DNA from 3 places in the Ornithinibacillus salinisoli genome. Region 3 is predicted to be linked to each of the others. Evidence: riboswitches for the same ligand, from Rfam matches in the RefSeq annotation. Region 3 holds a riboswitch; each other region holds the start of a gene.

Evidence for each region. A riboswitch is a leader RNA that binds a small molecule or an ion and turns the genes downstream of it on or off. The one in region 3 is predicted to bind cobalamin.
Region 1: linked by a shared signal. The riboswitch ahead of ACFSTA_RS04795 (ribonucleoside-diphosphate reductase subunit alpha) and the one ahead of ACFSTA_RS01300 (DUF4430 domain-containing protein) in region 3 are both predicted to bind cobalamin.
Region 2: linked by a shared signal. The riboswitch ahead of ACFSTA_RS13100 (DUF4430 domain-containing protein) and the one ahead of ACFSTA_RS01300 (DUF4430 domain-containing protein) in region 3 are both predicted to bind cobalamin.

Annotation. Positions count from the first base shown of each region.
Region 1 covers NZ_JBHUMI010000008.1:232,473-238,317, reverse strand. The annotation lists gene ACFSTA_RS04805 (ribonucleotide-diphosphate reductase subunit beta) at 1-762, opposite strand, end outside; gene ACFSTA_RS04800 (flavodoxin) at 743-1,177, opposite strand; gene ACFSTA_RS04795 (ribonucleoside-diphosphate reductase subunit alpha) at 1,174-3,408, opposite strand; cobalamin riboswitch at 3,536-3,723, opposite strand; gene ACFSTA_RS04790 (MerR family transcriptional regulator) at 3,811-4,851, opposite strand; gene gdhA (NADP-specific glutamate dehydrogenase) at 5,136-5,845, shown strand, end outside.
Region 2 covers NZ_JBHUMI010000016.1:477,053-482,897, forward strand. The annotation lists gene ACFSTA_RS13095 (ATP-binding protein) at 1-1,235, shown strand, start outside; cobalamin riboswitch at 1,279-1,455, shown strand; gene ACFSTA_RS13100 (DUF4430 domain-containing protein) at 1,590-1,988, shown strand; gene ACFSTA_RS13105 (ECF transporter S component) at 1,995-2,492, shown strand; gene ACFSTA_RS13110 (ferredoxin) at 3,044-3,301, opposite strand; gene ACFSTA_RS13115 (helix-turn-helix domain-containing protein) at 3,426-4,484, shown strand; gene ACFSTA_RS13120 (RecQ family ATP-dependent DNA helicase) at 4,494-5,845, shown strand, end outside.
Region 3 covers NZ_JBHUMI010000003.1:234,924-240,768, reverse strand. The annotation lists gene ACFSTA_RS01310 (glycoside hydrolase family 13 protein) at 1-978, shown strand, start outside; gene ACFSTA_RS01305 (aldo/keto reductase) at 1,148-2,065, shown strand; cobalamin riboswitch at 2,250-2,441, shown strand; gene ACFSTA_RS01300 (DUF4430 domain-containing protein) at 2,587-4,539, shown strand; gene ACFSTA_RS01295 (DUF4430 domain-containing protein) at 4,603-5,364, shown strand; gene ACFSTA_RS01290 (energy-coupling factor transporter transmembrane component T) at 5,364-5,845, shown strand, end outside.

The sequences.
Region 1 (5,845 bases), on a different contig from region 3:
GTGGGTATATACCCATTCCGTAAATTCCATCGTATTATACGTCGGGTTTTCTGCTAACGTTGCACGAAACAACTCAGCAATAAAGCGCCCATGTTCCAGCTCATCACGATTAATATAGCTAATCATCGTGGACGTACCGACCATTTTATTATGGCGGGCTAAATTATAAAAAAATGCAAATCCAGAATAAAAAAACATTCCCTCGAGTAATGCAGTGTACGTCATTGTTTTAAGGATATTTTCCATTGATGGTTCTTCAACAAATGCATTGTATTGTTCTGTCAATTTTTCATTTCTTTTTAATAGAATTGGATCAGTCCTTCCCAATTGGAATGATCTGTTTTGTTCATCTAAAGACACAATAGAGGATAATACATACGAATAGCTTTCATTATGTACTGCTTCCTGTTGAGCAATTACTGCCATTATGGATTGCACAGAAGCATCTGTCGCATATAAGGACAACAAAAGCGCTGTTCTCGTTTGCGGTGCATCCAATGTGGACAATAGTCCAATTATCTTTAAGTACGCATCTTGTTCTGATTGCGTCAAAGAGGAAAACTGTTTTACATCACTGGCCATATTCACTTCATCAGCTTGCCAATAATTTCCGATAAGCCGCTTATATATTTTATACCAATGTGGATAAGCAATATCATTCCAATTGAGGATTCCACTTGATTTACCCCCAAATATACCAGTCGATTTATTTGGATATAAAGGTTCTAATGTTTTCGCTCTATTAAGCAAAGACTTTGACATTGTTTGTTACTCCCTCCACCCATTGATCAATTAATTGTTCTTGATATCCTCTTGGGGATTGTTCAATTTTCAATCCTGTCCACCTACTATTGTAAAATTGCACGAGCTTGTCGACCGCTTTACAAAATAACTCGTCCCCCCCGAATTGGGTGTCTCCTGTACCAAAAACAGCAACATTATTAGGTTTATATCCTATTTCCCATACAAAATCTTTTACTTCACTTGGTGTCGCTCCCATTTCCCATGTAAAAGTTCCAATAAATAAAAAGTCGTAAGCCCCCGTATCAATGGGAGGATCAACCCCAATACGATGCAGGTCAACCTCCAGACCTTCCTTCTCTAATTTTGCAGCAATACGTTCCCCAACTTCCATCGTATTTCCACTATATGACAAATAAGCTACTACTGCTCTCAACTTGAACACCACTCACATTCTTCTATGTCGCTAGAAGTTGATCGAACATAATAAGTTGTTTTTAGCCCCTCTTTCCATGCCAATAAATGCAAGTCAAGAAGAACAGATGCCCGTATGGTATTCGGGACATAGAAATTGAATGATAGACTCTGATCGATATGTTTTTGCCGTGCTGCATTTTGCTTAACAGACCATCTTTGATCAACGATATACGCAGACCTTCGATACACATCATATGTTTGATGATTGATGTCTGGTGGTGTAGTAGGAATTTTAAAATCTTTTTTCTCTTCGTTGTAGAATACTTTAAAAATAGGATCGATACTAGCTGTCGAACCAGCTATCATTGCAGTTGTTGAATTTGGCGCAACTGCCATCAAATACCCATTACGTATCCCATACTTTCGTACATCTTGTTGGAGCGATGTCCACTTCTCATCTGTGTATCCCTTTTCTTCGAAGTAAGCACCAGTACTCCATTTACTGTCTTCAAATGCAGGATAAGCAGCTTTTTCTTTACTCAATTCCATACTATTTTTTATAGTTAAATATGCGATGTTTTCATATAATTCATCTGCGAATGTCACTGCTTCCTGAGACTCCCAACGAATGTTATTTAGCGCCAATAAATGATGCCATCCAAAGGTACCTAATCCTATCGCTCGATATTTTTGATTGGTTAGCTGTGTTTGCTTTATTGGTAATGTGTTAATATCGATTACATTATCAAGCATACGAACTTGAATTTTAATTAAACGATCTAACACTTGATCTGGGACAGCTTTTCCTAAATTAATCGAACTTAAATTACATACAACATAATCTCCAGTTTTATATTTCTTAACTATAGTGTTTTCATTTTCGATATATTCTTCGATAAATTCGGTAGGCGACTGATTTTGTGTAATTTCCGTACAAAGATTGGAGCAATATATCATACCATTTTGCGAGTTACTATTTTGACGATTTACTTCATCTCGGTAAAACATAAATGGTGTACCTGATTCGAGTTGAGACTTCATAATTCGTTTCATAATTTCAATAGCAGGTACTTTTTTCTTCGTTAATTCCTCCGATGCAATACATTCCTGATACCTCAGGCGCCATTCCCCGTCACTTTTCTCTTCATCATAAAAATCCTCCAACGAATACCCCATTACTTGTCGAACTTCGTGGGGGTCAAATAAATACCAATCACCACGGTTTTCTACTTGCTCCATAAAGTAATCTGGCAAGCAAACCCCGGTAAAAATATCGTGAGCCCGCATCCGTTCATCCCCATTATTTAGTTTTAAATCGAGGAAGGATTCAATATCCAAGTGCCATACATCCAAATAAATGGCTATGGCACCCTTTCTTGTCCCAAGCTGGTCGACATTAACGGCAGTATTATTTAACTGCTTAATCCATGGAACGACGCCACTAGACATGCCTTTAAATCCTTTAATAGAACTACCTCTTGCTCTAATTTTTCCCATGTAGACACCAATTCCGCCACCGTTTTTAGATAGCTTTGCTATGTCGGTATTACTGTCGTAAATAGATTGTAAGCTATCATCAACCGTATCAATAAAACAGCTTGATAATTGGCCATGCGTTTTGCCTGCATTCGTTAATGTCGGTGTTGCTACAGTCATATATAGATTACTTAGTGCCCAATATGCCTCTGTTACTAAATTCAGTCGCTTAGCACGGTCTTCATCCTGCATTAGATGCATGGCAATAATCATCCACCGTTCTTGCGGTAACTCATATGTATTTTTTTCGTGGTCTGTTGCTAAGTATCTGGTTGCTAAGGTATATAAGCCTAAATAATTAAATAGCAAGTCTCGATTTGAAACCATTTGCTTTTCTAAAAAATCTATATCACTCTTAGAGTATTTCAATAATAAATCCTTCGTATAAATACCTTTATGTGTTAATCGTTCTATTAATTGATAAAAATATCCATAACCCAATTTGGGATCGTTATTCCTGGTCATTCCTGCTTGACGATATAGCTCCTGTAAATATATTCGACTAGCAACGTAAGTCCAGTTTGGAGTTGCTTCATCAATGTTCTCTAATGCATTTTTCACTAAAATATCTGTTGCTCTTTCCCAGGACATTTCTGGACTAATCGCTTGTAAAGACTTTTCTTTATAAGCTTTCATATCTAAATTAAATTCTTGTGCTACTTGATCAACCAAACCGCAGACGTGTTCATGGATCATTGAAGTATCTGTAATCATCGTATTTCCTCCATTTTTCATTGATAATATATAAAAAGCCGTTCACTCTTGTTGGAGGAACGGCTTAAAACGACAGAAATGAAAACATAGAATCTCTATCGTTCCACCTTCTCTCACCCCGGAGAAATGAAACTACTAAGCTATGGCAGGTCTCCTGACTTGTGTTTCTCCCTACTAAAGACCTTCCCATATCATAATCGATGCTGATACAGTGGTTTCCTCGTTCGTCCACACTTACAGTTGCGGGGGCAGTTCTAGATTCTAACTAGATTCCCTTTTAAGACAACTCGTGTCACCTTAACTTGTTGATACTATATATAGTATGTTTTGTATTTTATTAACTCAATATGTTGTATATAATGCTATCATAGATTGATAGCGGATGCAATAAGGAATAGAAAATTATTTATGACGTCTTGCATAGATCATACCTAAAATCCTATTAAACTGGTAACTTTCAATTTGATAACCACAGTTAGAAAACCAATTTGTTAACAAGGATCGATCAGCATAATATTCATCTGCAATACATTCGATCGCGATTTGGTTGCCTACCGCTTGAAAGTCTGCAATCACCTTTTCACGATGTACTTTATCTGTAAACATGAGATCTGCGATACAAATTTGTCCATTTGGTTTTAATACTCTTGTCATTTCCTCTAGTGCTATGACTTTTTCCTCATCAGGTAAATGATGTAATGCATAGCTTGATACGACGGCATCTACGGAATGGTCCAAGATCGGAAGCGCAAGAAAATGTCCCTTTCGTGTTTCTATTTGTGGATGTTTCTCCTTACACTTTTCAAGCATTTTTTCAGATTGATCAACACCAATCACTTTGATACCATCTTGTAAAAACTTTGAACCAAGGTTACCTGTTCCAATTCCAATATCTAAACATGTATTCCCAGGCTGTAATGATGTTTTTTCGACTATTCTTGCGAGTGCTTGATCATAACCCTCATGTACATTGAAAGAGAATCCTTGTTTTTTTATATTTTCATCATAGTCTGATGCCTGTTGATCAAAATTCCAACGATCAGTCCAATTTTTACGGATCGATTTTAAATTCTTAAGATGTTGCGCCAAAGCATAAAAGTCTTTTGGTAAATAGGAATCTTCCGTTGTCCGATCAACCATTTCGTCAATTGTCTCAATCATATCTCTCATCTCAATCCATTTTTCATATAAAGCAGACCGCTGGATATTCAGATACTGTTGGATACTCATACTAGGATCTTCTAAAAGAACTTTGATCTCATTAACTGGAAAGCCTACTTCTCGCAATGCAAGTATCGTACTTAATCGGAGCAAGTCTTTTTCCGTAAAATATCGATAGTCATTTTCCTCATCTTTTTTTGGTGATATCAGCCCCTTTTCCTCATAAAAACGTATGGACCGTGCTGTTGTATTTAGCTTTTCAGCTACTTCTTTAATTAGCATGTCATGTTCAACTCCTTTCACTTACTATAAATGTTCACGTTACGTAAAGGTAAAGGGCAATATAAAAGAAAATTAGTTATCATGCATTATACATTAATAAACATGTTAAATACTGTTCAAAATAACAGGAGAAACTCTATCCATTTTATCGTAACCTGGAAATAGAGAAACAAATTTGTAACAAAATTTTCATGAGCGTTTCACTTCAATTTTGATTGTTGTTTGATATAATTTATACCTAGTCTTAATATCTAGTACTTATATTGCATATACAGGAGGACACCATGAGTTTACTTACAGAGACCAATACTTCCGTTGAAGTTCAAAATTATATCGATAGTGTGTTTAATAAAGTGAAGGAAAAAGATCCTAACCAGGAAGAATTTCACCAAGCAGTATATGTGATTTTCAAATCAATAAAACCGGTTCTGGTGAAGAATCCACATTATATACATCATAATATTTTAGAACGAATCGTTGAGCCAGAACGATTAATAACATTTCGTGTACCATGGGTAGACGATCAGGGCAATATTCAAGTTAACCGAGGGTACCGCGTACAATTCAACAGCGCTATTGGGCCCTATAAAGGTGGCTTACGTTTTCATCCATCTGTTAACACGAGTATAATCAAATTTCTCGGGTTTGAACAAATTTTTAAAAACGCTCTAACTGGACAGCCAATTGGTGGCGGAAAAGGTGGTGCTGACTTCGATCCAAAAGGAAAATCTGACGGAGAAATTATGCGATTTTGCCAAAGCTATATGATGGAGTTAGCGAATCATATTGGACCAGATACAGATGTACCAGCAGGTGATATTGGTGTTGGTGCTAGAGAGATTGGCTATATGTTTGGTCAATATAAAAAAATAAAGAGAAGTTTTGAGGCTGGTGTTTTAACAGGGAAAGGACTTCTTTATGGTGGTAGTTTAGCTCGTAAGGAAGCAACAGGTTATGGTGCCATTTATTTTGTAAAAGAAATGCTCAATGACCA
Region 2 (5,845 bases), on a different contig from region 3:
TCTTAACTACTATATTTGCTTTTTTCCTGTCAACAAGAATAACTTCTCCTTTAATAAAAATGCGAGAAGCTGCACTAGATTTAACAAGAGGAGAATTCAATACAAAGGTTCCAATATTAACTTATGATGAAATAGGCGAGTTAGCGATGGCATTCAATCGTATGGGTAGACAATTGAAATTCCATATTAACGCACTACATCAGGAAAAGGAACAGTTATCTAGTATAGTTCGTTCCATGGCAGATGGTGTTGTAACCTTAAGTCGTAATGGCGAAATGATTGTAATTAACCCTCCAGCTGAACGATTTTTAGAAGATTGGTATTTCGAGAAGAATGAAGCGGGTAATGGGAAGGATCGAAAGTTACCGTCTGAATTAAATAGTATTCTGCAAGATGTAATACAAGGTGAAAAAGAAATTTTAGAAGAGATTAGTCTCCAAGGTAGAAGTTATGTCATGATAATGACTCCACTCTACGATCAATCTTATGTACGAGGGGCAGTTGCGGTTATTCGTGACATGACAGAAGAGCGTCGATTGGATAAGTTGAGAAAAGATTTTATTGCAAACGTTTCTCATGAGCTGAGAACACCGATTTCGATGCTTCAAGGATACAGTGAGGCAATTGTTGATGATATTGCTGAGAGCAAGGAAGAGAAAAATGAACTGGCACAAATCATATACGAGGAGTCATTGCGATTAAGTCGACTTGTTAATGAACTATTAGATCTTGCGCGAATGGAAGCTGGTCATATTCAATTAAGTAAAACAACCGTAGATGTGGAACCATACGTTTCTCGGATTATTAGAAAATTTAAAGGAATAGCAGAAGATAATAATGTAAGACTTGAACTGGATAAGAATATTCAATTCTCTACTGTCGTTTGTGACCCAGATAGAATAGAGCAGGTTTTTACTAACTTAATCGACAATGCAATCCGTCATACAGATGAAGGAGGATTTGTGAAAGTATCCATCGATATTACAAGTTCTGAATGTAGTGTATCTGTAAATGATAGTGGAAGTGGTATTCCGGAAGAGGATTTACCATTTGTATTTGAAAGGTTTTATAAAGCCGATAAATCTCGTACAAGGAATAAAAAGCAAAAAGGAACGGGACTCGGTTTAGCAATAGCAAAGAATATTATCGATGCGCATCACGGTAAAATTACGGTAAATAGTAAATTAAATGTAGGTACAACCTTTAATTTCAAATTGCCAAATGATGCAAGCTAATTTGTGTTTTGTGTTAAGTATGATAAGATAATTTATAGAATTGAATACAGTATTAGATAATGGTGATTTACTTAATAGGGAATCTAGTGAAAATCTAGAACTGTCCTCGCAACTGTAAGTGAATACGAAATAAGCAATACCACTATATGTTACATATGGGAAGGGCTTAGAGTAGGTTAAGTTCATAAGTCAGTAGACCTGCCAATATCTAAATGTGTCAATGATCCCGGGGATAGGACTATTGAGGCGACCGAACAACATTATATTTGTGTCGATTGTCTAATGCTAACTCTATCATTGAGTTAGCTTTTTTAGTACTTGAATCCTTAATCGAAATATATAGGAGGATGGAATATGAGTAAGTGGGTTTTACGAATTGCTACATTACTTTTCGTGCTTGGTTTTGTAGCTGGATGTGGAAATGAGAATCCCAGTGGAGACAACGGAGATGCTAATGTCGCTGACGGAGAAGAGTCAGTTGAAATTTTAATTTCCAAAGATGAAGGTGCAGAAGTCATTACTAAGGAAGAAATATCCATTGAGGAAGGTGATATTCTTATGGAAGTAATGAAAGAACACTTTGATGTTGAGGAAGATGGTGGATTTATAACTTCGATTGAAGGTATCTCACCTGAAGAAGGCGAACAAAAAGCTTGGATGTATTTTATTAATGGTGAGAGTGCATCAGTTGGTGCAAATGAGTATGAATTAACACCAGGAGAAGAAATTAATTTTGATTTGCAAGCGTGGTAATTTGAAGTGAACACATACAAGTTAACATTACTTGCTTTGTTAGCTGCAATCGCGGTTGTTGGGAGAATTACCCTATCATTTGTTCCAAATATTCAACCAGTTACATCCATGGTTATTATATGCGGTATAATACTTGGTCCTGTTGCAGCAGTACTATTAGGGTTACTTACTACTTTTTTATCAAATATGTTACTTGGTATGGGAATTTGGACAATTTGGCAAATTGTATCATGGGCGATCATTGGGATTGTTAGTGGGTTAATAGGTAAAACGAAAAAAAGTATTCCATTATATGGTATCGTGTTATTTTCAATACTAAGTGGTTATTTTTACGGTTTCGTCATATCTTTGACCCAATATCAAATTACAGGTAAGTTTTTACCTTATTATCTAGCAGGGTTACCATATGATACATATCATGCTATTGGAAATGCATTTTTTATTACGATGATTTATCCAGTCTTAACTTATTTCATGAAAAAATATGCTAATGATCATTTTTGAACACAATGATGCTAGAACATAACTAAAACTTTCCACAGGGAACGCGAAGAGGCAAAGAGGATACATGGATAGGAGAAGTATGGAAACGGACAATGCTTCCCTTATTTGTGACCAAATTGGGTAATAAAGGGGGGGAAGGACATCTGTTCCGTTATTAACCGGAATGACAGATATTCTGGTACGAATTAGAGCAAATAACGTACTTGATGTCCGATTACATTGTCAAATGAGATTATTTTACGAAATAACGTACGCCATGTCCGCTCCGCTAAACCCCTACTCCAAGCGAAGACGATAAGACCCAAAGAAGCGAGGGAACTACTTGCGTAAACCTCTTTTTCCCTTGCGTCGTGGAATCCTAGTGCGAAGCATTACTAGAAGATGCAGGCGCAATTGTTTAGCACTATGCTTCGCATTTTATATATGATTAGCAACAAAGTATACGAAAACACTCTCAAAGAAAAATCCTAACTAATTCGAATTGAATTAGTTAGGATTTTTCTTTGACTAAAACACTTTTGTCACAGCCTCTTTGTGTTATAATTTAATTATTATTTTTCTTCAAATTTCAATGGATCACCATGAAATGGTTTTTCTGATATTTTTAGAGAATCACTGGGACATCCTTCAAAAGCATCTATCACATCTTCTTGAAGAGATTCTGGAATATTTTTATTTCCTTGGTTATTATCAATAACAACGTATGCGAGACCCTCATCATCGTAATCATATATTTCTGGTGCTGCTGCACCACATGCACCACATGCAATACAAGTATCTTTATCGATAATCGTATAGTTAACAGTCAACGAAAAGCCTCCTAGTAAATAAATTCCTCATAGTTATTGTAAATCGGTATGATTAACATTTCAATAGACAATATCATGGTATCATATAATTAAGTTATTTAGAGAGTTAGAGGTGATATTAATTGTGTATATAGAATTTTTTATTCTAAAAAGTGGATTACATTTGCAAGGGGAACGCACAATCTCTGGAATCTATCATTTGTTGAAAGGAAAAAAATCGATACAGTCTATACACGATGCAAGGATGTTCCAAATAGAGAAAGTATATGGTTTATATCCTAACTTACATAAAGAATTTTTTGATAAGAAAGTCAAAGAGTTAAATAAAAACGAATTGATATCATTTGAGACAAATTCGGAAGAAATATTTCGCCTTACAAATGCTGGAAAACAATGGTTAAATCAACATGACAACATAATACCTTATTCTTACTTTAATGGTCTGAAATACAGTAGCATAAGTCCCATCTTTTATGAACGCTTATTATTACTAATTCAAACTTTAACGAATAGTAATAAGAAAAACTTTTCATTTATTCCCATCGTTGATAAAGTAGCAGTTACAAGTTGGGTAAAAAATTATTATCGAAAAACGAAGAGGGATAATCAAACATTGTTGCATCATTTATACCATGATATTTCTTCTATTTTACAACAAATAAAACCGACAGAAGCAGCCATATTTGTTGATCGTTTAACTGGGTACAAATATTACGGAATGAGTATTGATCAGCTTGCCAATAAGTATAGCCTAGAGCCTGAAGATATTAGACTTTTGCTAGTAGGTATTATACATCAGATGTTACAAAGAATTGACAATAATAAAGATAACTACCGTATTTTACCGTTGTTGCTTACTGATTTGTCAGGAAATCATCTCATTACAAATACAGCAAAAAGAACGAAACAACTTTTAGATAGAAATTACAGCATTGACCATATAGCAAGGATACGAGGCTTGAAGGAAAATACCATACAGGATCATATCGTCGAAATTGCACTATATGATACTGATTTTCCAATTTATAATTATGTAGATAAGAAGGTCGAGAAAGAGATCGTAGCAGCTATAACACAATTAAAGTCATTTAAATTAAGAGAAATTAAACATGCGGTTCACGAAAATATAAGCTATTTTCAAATTCGGCTTGTATTATCGCAAACCGAATACCAACTAAAATAGGGGTATAAAATGATTGAAGAAATGAATTTAGAGCAGCAATTACTAAGGTATTTTAACTATTCATCATTTCGAAGTGGCCAAAAAGAAATAATTAAAGATGTCCTTAGCCAGAAAGATATATTAGGTGTATTGCCTACAGGATCTGGCAAATCAATATGTTATCAACTACCTGCAACATTACTTGATGGAGTTACTATCGTTGTTTCACCTTTGATTTCATTAATGGAGGATCAAGTAAAACAACTAAGGGCAACAAATTTTAAAGAGGTAGTTGCCATTAATAGTTTTTTAGAGCCTACAATCAGAAATAAAGTTATCCAACATATTAATCAATATAAATTAGTATATGTTTCACCCGAACTATTACAGCAAAAAGAATTGATTAATCGATTGAAAAAAATTAATATAAGTTTATTTGTTATTGATGAAGCACATTGTATTTCACAATGGGGGCATGAGTTTCGTCCTGATTATTTGAAGTTAAAACAGGTTATAAAGGAATTAGGCAGTCCAACAATTTTAGCGCTAAGTGCTACAGCTACCAAAACGGTACAAGAGGATATTTTGAAAGTATTAGATAAACCAAATATTGTGAAGCATATCTATCCAATGGATCGTAATAATATTACCTTGACCGTAAAAGAGGTAGTGGATAACCAGGAAAAAATAGAAGTTATATTAAATGTCCTATCTACATATCGTGTGCCGACATTAATTTACTTTTCAAGTAGGCAAGTAGCAGAACAAGTCTCAAGTATTTTATCGCATAAGATTCCCACTCTTCGGATTGCTTTTTATCATGGTGGAATGGAACAAATCGATAGAATCACCATTCAACAACAATTTATGAGTGACCAACTTGATGTAATTTGTTGTACGAGCGCCTTTGGAATGGGTATTAATAAAAACAATATTCGTTTGATAATCCATTATCATTTCCCACCACAAATAGAATCTTATATTCAAGAGATTGGACGGGCTGGTAGAGATGGGGGTTCAAGTGTAAGTTTGTTATTATACGCGAAACGCGATGAATATATCCCTTGGCATATGATACAGAAGGAATTACCTTCTGAAGAGCAATTACGGTCATTTTTTGACTTGTTACGTAATCAACATATTACTATGGGAGAGCATGCAGATATTGATTATATAAGTGAACAAATAGAATTAAATGAAACACAGCGGAAATTTATACACTACCAACTAGAAAATCATGATATGATTGAAAATAACATAATAAAATTGGAAGAAAAATATTGGGAAGAATTATTTTATAAAATAAATTATTATCGAAAAGATCGCTCTTATGTAAAAGAAAATAAAATAAAAGAAATAGTTTCCTGGATGAACTCGAAGGA
Region 3 (5,845 bases):
GAATTTTTACAAGAGATGAATCAAGAAGTACTGGGTAACTACGATATCATGACAGTCGGTGAGATGCCTGGAGTAGATGTGGAAGAAGCGAAAAAGTATACCGACTTAACTCGTGATGAATTACAAATGGTTTTCCAATTTGAGCATATGGATTTAGATTCCGGCCCGAACGGTAAATGGGATTTGAAACCATTAGATCTAAGGGATTTAAAAAACAGCATATCCAAATGGCAAACTGGTTTGCATGGTGTTGGCTGGAATAGTTTATATTTGAATAACCATGATCAGCCTAGGATTGTATCCCGATTTGGTAATGATGCAGCATATCGCGTGGAATCTGCAAAAATGCTCGGTACGTTCTTGCATATGCTGCAAGGTACACCATATGTTTACCAAGGGGAAGAAATTGGCATGACAAATATAAAGTTTGATTCCATTGATGCGTATAAAGATATCGAAATACTGAATATGTACAATGAGAAAGTAGTCGAAGGTAACGGGGACCCTAATAAGGTTATGGAATCCATTTATGTAAAAGGAAGAGATAATGCTCGTACACCTGTCCAGTGGGATGATTCCGAAAACGGTGGATTTACAACAGGTGAACCATGGTTACAGGTAAATCCGAATTATAAAGAGATCAATGCCAAACAAGCAGTAGCAGACCCGAACTCTATTTATCATTATTATCGTCAACTCATTGAACTTCGTAAAAAACATGAGATTATTGTGTATGGGGATTATCACTTGATTTTACCTGACCATGATAAAATCTATGCCTACATGCGTACGTATGAAGGTGAGAAATTACTCGTAGTAACGAATTTTAGTGAAGAACAAGTAGAATTTATGCTCCCACATGATGTATCATTTGAGGTGAAAGAGAGATTAATCGGAAATTATGATAGTTCTGAAATGAACGATGTGACTTCGTTTATGTTAAAGCCTTATGAGGCACGGGTTTATAAGGGAGAATAGGTGAATGAAACAACTGCTCAAGTTATTAGGAAACTTGGGCAGATTTTTTGTATGATTCGAACTGTGGCGTGGCTCAACTATGAGAGAGAGTAGATCAACAGCTGTATTTTATATTAGTGGAAAAAGTTGTGCTACAATTATAGTATTATTATCAAATAGAGGTGTTATGATGAAAACAATGAAGCTAGGAACGAGTGATATAAACGTATCGAACATTTCGTTAGGGTGTATGCGCATGAGTAGTTTATCAAAAGAAGGTGCTGCGAATGTCATCAAACATGCGATGGAATTAGGAATTGATTTCTTTGACCATGCCGATATTTATGGTGGCGGAAAGTCTGAGGAAATTTTTGCTGAAGCTATCCAAATGAATCCTTCTGTTAGAGAGAAAATGGTTCTGCAGACAAAAACAGGCATTCGAAAGGGCTTCTTCGATTTTTCAAAAGAACATATTGTAGACTCTGTTGATAAAAGTCTTCAACGATTACAAACAGATTATATCGATATCTTGCTTCTTCACCGCCCTGATACACTTGTTGAACCTGAAGAAGTTGCGGCAGCATTTTCCGAGTTGAAGGAAAGCGGCAAAGTACGTCATTTTGGGGTAAGTAACCACAATGCAATGCAAATTGAATTGCTAAAAAAATATGTGGAACAAGATTTAATTGTGAATCAATTGCAATTCAGTATTATGCATACTGGCATGATCGATACTGGATTAAATGTAAATATGAAGAATGCAAATGGTATCGATCGAGATGGAAGTATCCTGGATTATAGTCGATTACATGATATGACCATTCAAGCTTGGTCCCCATTCCAATATGGATTTTTTGAAGGTGTTTTTGTAGATAATGATCAGTTTCCTGAATTAAATACGAAGCTCCAGGAAGTTGGAGAAAAATATGGAATTTCCAAATCAGCAACAGCGATTGCCTGGATTTTAAGACACCCTGCAAAAATTCAACCCGTAGTAGGATCAATGAATCCAAATCGTTTAATAGAAATTGCCAAAGCATCAAAAGTCGAAATGACGAGAGAAGAATGGTACGGGATTTACCGTGCTGCCGGTAATGAATTACCTTAATGAAGTATAGTGGGATATTTATCTTAAGATCTGGGAATATCGGACACACAAAGTAAACCATTGCCCAAACGTCGGAGACCATTGCTCGCTCAGCATAGTTACCGCTCATGTGCATCGTAAATATTTTACAAAAGTATGAATTATTTTTGACTTCAGATCATTTGTTAACTACAATAAAGATAATTGAATACGAAAAATATTAGGTTGATTTCATGATCACGTCTGAAATCATTAATAGGGAAGTCCGGTGCAAATCCGGCGCGGTCCCGCCACTGTAAATGGGAGTTATCTATTAAGTTACCACTGTCTTCGGATGGGAAGGTGATAGATAATGTTGAACATAAGCCAGGAGACCTGCCTAGTATTTTACGCCATTCAACCTACGCGGATAGGGAGGTGTGCTTGCACATGTTTTATGATAGGTTTACCTATACATAGCGTCGCTAATCATATAACCGTTCATGCATCCCTATATAAGGGGTGCTTTTTTTAATGAAATTAAACCGGAGGATGATGAAGCGATGCAAAAAATTATAAAAAAGCAACTTGCAGTATTATTTACCGTTCTTTTAGTAGTTAGTAATCTAGTCTTTTTACAACCACAAACTAGTTATGCAGCAACGTTAGAAAATGCGGTTACAATCATAGCACTTGATGAAGATGGAGAAACCGTTCTTCCATTAACTGCAATGCAAATCGAAGAGGGAGATACCGCGTTCGATGTTCTGATTCAAGCTGGAGAAGAGCATAATGTAGAGATTACGTATGATGAATTTGATTTTGGTAACATGATCACAGGAATTGGAGATGCCGTTCAAACGGATTCACTTTGGTGGTCTTTTAATGTGTATGGGCATGGCCCGGATGTTGGTGCTTCTGGATATGAGGTTGAAAATGGTGAACACATCTTGTTCACGTTAACTGATAATTTTACTCCTTCTGTTCCTGTTACAGTATCAGCAATTGCTGAAGATGGAAGCACTATTATAGGCGAAACAGAGGTAACCCTAATGGAAGGTGCGAGTGCATACGATGCCTTGTATCAAGCTGCGATAACCAATGACAAAACATTAGAAATCGCAGTAGATAATGAATATTTTACATTTATACAAAATATCGGAAATACGGAACTAGAGACAAATGATTATTGGCAAGTAGCAGTCAATGAAGAGCCATTAATGGCGAGTATTGTTGCACATCAGGTTCAGCCTGAAGAACATGTACAGTTGACTATCCAATCATATGAAGATACTGGAGACGGTTCAACGGAAGATGAAAAAGAAGAAACAACTGATAATGTTTTACCGGAAATAACGAATAAAATCATTCAAGATAACATTAGTGAAATCACTACGTATATTGCGAATAACAATATTGCTATGGAATATGGTAATGAATGGTGGATTTGGGGAATAGCTCATACCGATCAAGGAATACCATCGTCCTATGTGGCAAGCGTAGAACACCGAGTGAAAGAACTAGAAGGGGAATTCCGTAACGTATTTGATTTAGAAAAAGTAATTATTGGATTATCTGCTGCTGGGACAGACGCGACTGATGTTGCTGGATACAATTTAGTGGATAAACTTGTACAGCACAGAAGTTTTGAAAATCCATCTATTAATATGGCAATCTATGGTTTATTAGCGATTGACAGTGGCGACTATCAAGTTTCCGATGAAGTTAGAAATCTATTTATCGATTTAATCATGGATAAAGAGTATGACGTTGGTGGATGGGCACTATTTGGTGACAGACCAACTGCGGATATTACAGGAATGGTGTTAACAGCACTAGCTCCTTATCAAGATCGTCCAGCAGTTTCAGCAGCGATTGAACGAGCAGTTACCTACTTATCGACAGAACAGGATGAAACAGGTGGATACTTTGAAGTTTTCAATGGTGGGGATTCTAGTGAATCAGTATCCCAAGTGATAACTGGTTTATCCTCCATTGGCATTGACCCTACAAGCGATGCATTCACGAAAGATGGTGGAAATCTCGTACAGCATTTATTGAAGTTTAAGCAGAGTGATGGGGGATTTAGTCATATTATTGATGATGATTATTCAATGGGTATGTCTACACAACAAGCGTTTCTTGCATTCCTTGCTTATCAAAAGTTTGTTCTCGGAGACGGAAAAACGGTCTATCAATTTACACCATCTCTAGACGAAGAAGATACGGAAGACGCGACTGATACTGAAGATGAAACTGGTAATGATGTTGAAAAGGGAAGCTCAGATAATGAAAAAGAAACCGATGATGGTACAGGTAAGGAAGAAAATAATGAGGAATCTAGTTCAGATAAACAAGAATCAGAGAAAAACCAGGAAGAAACAGGCAAGGAGGAAACCGTTGGCAAAAAACTTCCTCATACAGCTACCAACACAATGAATTTCTTGCTGTTTGGATTCATGTTATTACTGTTAGGGAGTACTGTTTTATGGCTAAATCGTAGAACGAAAGCTTAATTTGGTGAAGGATTCCCCCATCAGCAATGGGGGATCTCCTCATCTTGGAAAGGAGAGCTCGAGATGAGACGCTTTTTTTTCATTATACTTATCACACTGTTCACGATAATTACAACCGGTTGTGCAAAGGATGAAGTTGTTTCCCAAACAAATGTTTCAGATCATGCGACAAAGCGTGTAGAAGTTGTTAACCACCACCAGCTGGCTGTTGGTGAAAAAGAACATCAAGAAGTTGAGGAGGAAAAAGAAGAGCAGGCAGAACAAGAGTTATCGGTACGTAGTGAAGATATAACAGAAACGAATAAAGATGAATCAACGGCTCAGTCAGCAAAAGAAAACAATTCTAAGAGTACAAAGGAAGATCGTAATAATACATCAAGTAAGCAGGAATCTAAGAAAAAAAATAACTCTGATCTTGAAGATAAACCTGTAGAAGAAAAAGGATCAGAAACGAAAGAAGAACCAAAAGAGGAAGTACAAAAACCGAAGGAAACAGTAACCTTCTCTATTACTACTGGGGATGTACGAGGTGTCATCCTGTCATCTACAGAGGTTTCCGTCTATGAAGGTGATACAGTATTAGACGTCACTCGTAGAATTACAAAGGAAAAAGGAATCCAGCTGAGTGTTCGTGGTTCGGATGCAACAGCTTATGTGGAAGGGATCGATAATTTATATGAATTTGATGAAGGTCCTTTAAGTGGTTGGTTAATTCGAGTTGATGGTGTTCTGATCGATCGAAGTACGGGGATCTATCCGATTGAACCAGGTCAAACGATCAAATGGATCTATACAACAAATTATTTGGAAGACGGTTTTGATTGATGATTAGAGGAATACGATCTTTTCATCCATTGGTATTGCTCATTTTCTATTGTTACGTGATTACGAGTCTCATGTTGTATCAGCATCCTTTTTTTCTCGTAACGGCTTTCTGTTTGATAATTAGCATGAACGTTATGCTAGACAGTGGTGTACAGCTGAAACGTTGGAGAAAAATGCTATTGTTGATGAGCTTGTTCATCTTACTTCTAACTCCATTATTCAATCGACGAGGAAACCATATTTTATTTTATTTGTTTGGAAATCAAGTCATGCTGGAGGCTGTGATTCAAGGCATCATGATAGCATTAACTTTGGTCAGCATACTAGCAATGTTTCTCACATTTAATTTGGTCATGACAGCTGATAAATTTCTCTTTTTATTTTCCAAATGGTTCCCACGATGGGCGATGCTTATCTTAATATCCATGCGATTTGTACCGTTGTTACGAAAAAGATTAACCGAGATCGAGCAGGTACAGCA